Aquabacterium sp. OR-4: one gene and its partner. The protein of the gene in region 2 interacts with the protein of the main gene of each other region in a pairwise test. Links are inferred from orthologs where the notes say so. Each region holds a gene or a part of one and is shown on either strand. Other genes may lie near its edges.

Region 1 (2,906 bases), on a different replicon or contig from region 2:
AGCGCCGCCCTGCGCTGCTCGATCAGCCGGCGTCGAACAGCCCGCCGGCCGATTGCGGCGGCGCCACGCCCAGGTGGCGGTAGGCGGCCAGTGTGGCCACGCGGCCGCGCGGCGTGCGCTGCAGAAAGCCCTGCTGGATCAGGTAGGGCTCGATCACGTCCTCGATGGTGCCGGGCTCCTCGCCGATGGCGGCAGCCACGTTGTCCAGGCCCACCGGGCCACCGTCGAAGCGGTGCACCACGGCCTCGAGAAACTTGCGGTCCATCAGGTCGAAACCCTCGGGGTCGACATCCAGCATCTTCAGCGCCAGGTCGGCGATCTGGCGCGTGATGACGCCGTCGCCCTTGACCTCGGCGTAGTCGCGCACCCGGCGCAGCAACCGGTTGGCGATGCGCGGCGTACCGCGCGAACGGCGTGCGATCTCGAACGCGCCCTCGGCCTGGATCGGCACGCTGAGCAGGCCGGCCGAGCGCTTGACGATGGTGCCCAGCTCGGCCGGCGTGTAGAACTCGAGCCGCGCGACGATGCCGAAACGGTCGCGCAGCGGGTTGGTGAGCATGCCCGCGCGCGTGGTGGCGCCCACCAGCGTGAAGGGCTGCAGATCGAGCTTGATGCTGCGCGCGGCCGGGCCCTCGCCGATCATGATGTCGATCTGGTAGTCCTCGAGCGCCGGGTACAGGATCTCCTCGACCACCGGTGAGAGCCGGTGGATCTCGTCGATGAAGAGCACATCGTTCTTCTCGAGGTTGGTCAGCAGCGCGGCCAGGTCCTTGGGCTTCTCGAGCACCGGGCCGCTGGTCTGGCGCAGGTTCACGCCCAGTTCGGCGGCGATGATGTGGCTCAGCGTGGTCTTGCCCAGGCCCGGCGGGCCGAACAGCAGCACGTGGTCGAGCGCCTCCTCGCGCTTGCGCGCCGCGCCGATGAAGATCTCGAGCTGCTCGCGCGCCTTGGCCTGGCCGATGTACTCCTGCAGCAGCTTGGGCCGCAGCGCGCGCTCCAGCGCTTCTTCCTGCGGCGAGGCGCGGCTGGCACTCACCACGCGCGGTGCGGGCGGTGCGGCAAAGTCGTCGGTCTGGATGCCCATCCAGTCATTGTGGCTCAAACCACCCGCCCTGACCCCAGCCCGCGCCGGGTCGCCTCAGGCGGCTGGAGGCCGGCCGTACAGACGGCTGGCGGCCGGCCGCTCAGGTGGCTGGCGGCGCGCACCGGTCATGGCGGGCGCGCCGCTGCGTCAGGACAAGGCCTTCAGCGCGGCCTTGATGCCCTCGGACACGCCAATGTCGGGCGGCAGGGTCTTGAGCACGGCGCCGGCCTCCTTCTCGCTGTAGCCCAGCGCGATCAGCGCCTGCACGATGTCGGCCTGGGCATCGCTGGCCGCCGCGGCGCCACCGGCCAGGGCCAGCTCGGGGCCCAGCTTGCCCTTCAGCTCGAGCAGCAGGCGCTCGGCGGTCTTCTTGCCGATGCCCGGCACCTTAACCAGCCGCCCGGCCTGCTGCTGGGCCACGGCCTGGGTGAGCTCGGCCACGCTCAGGCCCGACAGCAGGCTGAGCGCCATCTTGGGCCCGACGCCGGTGATGCGGATCAGCTGGCGAAAGGCCGCGCGCTCTTCATGCGTGAGAAAGCCGTAGAGCAGCTGCGCGTCCTCGCGCACCACCTGGTGCGTGAGCAGCACCACGCGCTCGCCCAGCGGCGGCAGGTTGTAAAAGCTCGACATCGGCACGTCGACCTCGTAGCCGACACCGTTGACATCGATGAGTACCTGGGGCGGAGCCTTCTCCGCCAGCGTGCCGCTGAGCCGTCCGATCATGGACGGCGATTGTGGCCTATCGCCTGAACAGACCCAGGCGCTGCGCTTCGAGCGCGGCCTCGGCGCGCGAACTCACGTTGAGCTTGCGGTAGATCTGCTTGACGTAGTCGGCGATGGTGTGGCGGCTCAGGCCCAGCTGCACGCCGATCTCGGGCAGCGTGAAGCCCTTGGCCACGCGCAGCAGCACCTCGCTCTCGCGCTCGGTGAGCTGCACGTCGGGCATGGCATTGGCCTGCGGCTTGGCCTGGGCGGCAAAGTACTTGATGACCTTGCGTGCGATCGACGGCGACAGCGGCGGCTCGCCCTGGCTGATGCGCTGCAGCTGCTCGGTGATCAGTTCGCGCGGCTGCTCCTTCAGGATGTAGCCGTAGGCGCCGGCCTGCAGGGCCGGGAACAGGTGCTCGTCGTCATCGTGGATCGTGACCACCACGCTTTGCGCGTCGGGCTGCAGGTCGCGCAGGCGGGCCACCACATCGGTGTCGCTGCCATCGGGCAGGCCCAGGTCGATCAGCGCGAGGTCGAAGCGCAGCTGCTGCACCTGCTGCAGCGCGTCGTGCACGCGCGAGCATTCGGTGATGCGCCCGGCAGGAAACACCTGCAGCACCAGGCTCTTGAGCCAGGCGCGGATTTCAGGCAGGTCTTCGAGCAGCAGGATCTGATTCATGACGGGTCCGTCGGCAACATCTCAACACGGGATCCCGCAGGCGGGAATCCCATCGTAACAGCGGGTTCACACGGACGCGAGCTGGCGCTCCAGCGGCAATGTGAGGCGTATCACGGTTCCATAGCCGGGGCTCGACTCGACCAGGCACTGGCCCTGCAGCTGCTTGGCGCGGCCCTTCATGCTGGCCATGCCGTGGCCCTTGTCGAGCCGGCCGTCCAGTTCGACCGGAATGCCCTGGCCGTTGTCCTGGATCAGCAGCTGGAAGTCGCCGTCGGCGATGGCGCAGCGCACGCTGCACTGCGAGGCGCCGCTGTGCTTGATGATGTTGCTGATGGCCTCGCGCAGGATGCGGGTGGTCTGCACATAGGCGCGCGACGACAGCGTCTGCGGTGTCTCGTCGTCGGTGGGGGCGCTCCATTCACCCTGGATGCCCGA
Region 2 (3,074 bases):
ACCGCCGATGAGGTGCCCATCCTCGACGGCTCGGCGGCCAGCTTCGTCTACCTGCTGCAAAGCGCCGGCGTCGAGGTGCAGAAGGTGCCCAAGCGCTTCATCCGCGTCAAGCAGACGGTGGAGGTGCGCCAGGGCGAGGGCAAGCGCCTGATGTGGGCGCGGCTCGAGCCGTACCACGGCTTCAAGCTGAGCTTCGAGATCGACTTCGACCACCCCGCGGTCGATGCCACCGGCCAGCGCGTGGTGTTCGACATGGGCTCGGGCCGCTACAAGCGCGACATCGCCCGCGCCCGCACCTTCGGCTTCACGAAAGACGTGGAGCTGATGCGCAGCCGCGGCCTCACGCTGGGCGGCAGCATGGACAACGCCATCGTGGTCGACGACAGCCGCGTGCTCAATGCCGACGGCCTGCGCTACGACGACGAGTTCGCCAAGCACAAGATCCTGGACGCCATCGGCGACCTGTTCAACGCCGGCCACCCGATGCTGGCGCATTACGTGGCCTACAAGAGCGGCCACGCGCTCAACAACCTGCTGCTGCGGGCGCTGTTCGAGCGGCCCGAGGCCTGGGAGTGGGCCAGCTTCGACGACGCCGCGCTGGCCCCGCCGGGCCTGGCCGAGCTGGCGCCGGCCTGGTGATGCCGCGGCCGCGCCACGGCGCGCGGCCGATTTGCAGGCAAGATCGCGCCCATGCTTGTTTTCCGACTGGTCTTCGGACTGCTGCTGTTTGCCAGCCTGCTGTGCTTTGCCATGTACATCGGCACGCGCGACGTGCGCTGGCGCCAGCGCGGCATCGTGGTGCTGAAGTGGTCATTGATCGCGGCGCTGGGCTTCTTCGGCGTGCTGATCCTCGAGCGCCTGGCGCTGATGTTGTAGGCTCGGCCGCATGATTCTGTTCTGGGTTGCCGGCATCGTGCTGGCCATCATGGCCGCCACCACGGCCTTCTTCTTCGTGCTGCATGTCACCACCGGCGAGCATGTGCCGCTGGCGCGCGCCAAGGCGCTTTACCGCTGGTGCGTGGTGGTGGTGCTGGGCACCTTCAACATCTGGATCTTCGGCCGCGTGTTCGCGGGCATCCGCGCGCTGATGTAGCGCGCAGGCCCCGGCCCCAAGCCGGCCGGCGCCCGGCCGCTCCGAAGCCGGCCCGCAACCCGCACGGCGGGTGGCCCCGTGTAACCGCGGGGCCGGGTGCCCCAGCCGGCCGGCGCCCGGCCGCTCCGAAGCCGGCCGGCAACCCGCACGGCGGGTGGCCCCGCGTACCCGCGGGGCCGGGTGCCCCAGCTACACCGCCCGTCCGCGCCGGTACTGGCTCTGGCTGCGCCGCGCCAGATCGCCCGCGCTGCCCAGGGCCAGCAGGTGCCGCGCGGCATGCGCATGCACGATGGCCAGGCCCAGCGCATCGGCCGCGTCCTTGCCCGGCAGGCCGGGCAGCTGCAGCAGGCGCATCACCATCGCCTGCACCTGGTCCTTGCTGGCCAGGCCGTGGCCGACGATGGCTTTTTTCATCTGCAGCGCGGTGTACTCGGCAACAGGCAGGTCGCCCGATACCAGCGCCGCCAGCGCCGCGCCGCGCGCCTGGCCCAGCAGCAGCGTGCTCTGCGGGTTGACGTTGACGAACACGATCTCCACCGACGCCGACTGCGGTTGGTAGCGCTGGCGCACCTCGCACACGCCGTCGAAGATCAGCTTCAGCCGTGCCGGCAGGTTGCCCTTGTCGGCCTCGGTGGTGCTGATGGTGCCGCTGGCCACATAGCTGAGCTGGCTGCCGTCGATGTCGACAACGCCGAAGCCGGTGCGTTGCAGGCCGGGGTCGATGCCCAGGATTCTCATGAAGGCTGAAGCTGGAAGTACCAGCGCACGGAGTGAAAGAACACCGGCGCGGCAAAACACAGCGGCGCCACGCGGTCGAGCAGGCCCACCGCACCGGTGACCGAGCTCTCGTTGCCCCACCAGCGCACGCCGGCGTCCTTCTTCAGCGCGCGCATCACAAAGTCGCCCAGCGTGCCGGCGCCGCCGGCAATGGCGGCCATCACCAGGGCCTGGCCCAGCTTGAACGGCGTGATCCAGAACAGCAGGGCGCCCAGCAACGCGCCGGCCAGCACGCCGCTGCCCCAGGCGCGCAGCGAGAAGCTGCGGTCGATGTGGCGCGCCACCGGCCGGCGCCGCAGGCGGCGGCTGGCGGCCTCCTGGGCCAGTTGCGCGGCGGCGGTCACCATCACCAGAAAAAACAGCAGGAACGCGCCGCGGTCGGGCAGCTTCGGAAAGTTCAGCAGCAGCAGCGCCGGGGCGTGCGACAGGCCGTAGACGCACACCGTGATGCCCCACTGGATCTTGGCGTTGCGCTCGAGAAAGCGCTCGGGGTCGCCGGCCAGCGCGCTGATCACCGGGATGGCCAGGAACATGTAGACCGGGATGAACACCGAGAACAGGTCGAAGCGCCGCCAGCCCACCAGCGCGAACTGCAGCGGCAGCACCACAAAGAAGGCCAGCAGCAGGCTGCGGTGGTCGCTGCGCCGGGTGGCCACCAGCGTGATGTATTCGCGCAGCGCCAGAAACGAGATCACGCCGAACAGCAGCGTGGCGCCGGCCGCCCCCGACACCCAGGCCAGCCAGAACACCACCGCGCCGATCCACACCGCGCGCAGGTCGCGCTGGGCGCGCGCAAAGCGCCCGGCCTGCTGCGCATCACGCTCGCGCAGGGCCAGCATCGCGGTGGCGGCGCTGGCCAGCGCCAGCAGGCCGAACAGCACCACGAACAGCAGCGCCACCTGCTGGCGCGCATCCAGACTGCGCAGCCAGCTCATGTGGCGCGGGCCATCGGGTCGTCGCTGGTGCCGTGGCCGGCCGGCTGCAGGGCCACCACCGCCTGCCGTGCGCGTGCCAGGAAGGCCGCCTTGTCCTCGGGCTGGCCGTCCACCGTGGCCAGCTGGATCGGCGCGCCGAAACTCACCGTGCACAGGATGGGCACCGGCACGACCTCGCCCTTGGGCATCACGCGCTGCACGTTGTCGATCCAGGCCGGCACCAGCGGCACCTGCGGAAACTGCCGCGCCAGGTGGTACAGCCCGCTCTT

What was found. The genes of interacting proteins can lie anywhere in the genome.
Region 1: the proteins of ruvC (region 2) and ruvA interact in binary tests that used the Escherichia coli proteins (3 or more experiments, as listed by UniProt). The link is inferred for Aquabacterium sp. OR-4 from one-to-one orthologs.

Annotation. Positions count from the first base shown.
Region 1 is NZ_JAOCQD020000001.1:857,141-860,046, reverse strand. The notes cover bases 20-2,850. They hold ruvA (Holliday junction branch migration protein RuvA), read right to left. Parts: upstream 1,808-2,850; coding sequence 1,232-1,807; downstream 20-1,231. Other genes in these bases: N4G63_RS03525 (sensor histidine kinase), read right to left, coding at 2,538-2,850; N4G63_RS03530 (response regulator), read right to left, coding at 1,824-2,471; ruvB (Holliday junction branch migration DNA helicase RuvB), read right to left, coding at 23-1,084. Also shown: more of N4G63_RS03525, read right to left, coding at 2,851-2,906. UniProt on the Escherichia coli protein: The RuvA-RuvB-RuvC complex processes Holliday junction (HJ) DNA during genetic recombination and DNA repair.
Region 2 is NZ_JAOCQD020000002.1:1,439,958-1,443,031, reverse strand. The notes cover bases 58-3,056. They hold ruvC (crossover junction endodeoxyribonuclease RuvC), read right to left. Parts: upstream 1,832-3,056; coding sequence 1,283-1,831; downstream 58-1,282. Other genes in these bases: N4G63_RS18555 (lysophospholipid acyltransferase family protein), read right to left, coding at 2,802-3,056; N4G63_RS18560 (phosphatidate cytidylyltransferase), read right to left, coding at 1,828-2,805; N4G63_RS18570 (hypothetical protein), read left to right, coding at 887-1,093; N4G63_RS18575 (hypothetical protein), read left to right, coding at 691-876; lpxC (UDP-3-O-acyl-N-acetylglucosamine deacetylase), read left to right, coding at 58-639. In the rest of the region: more of lpxC, read left to right, coding at 1-57; more of N4G63_RS18555, read right to left, coding at 3,057-3,074.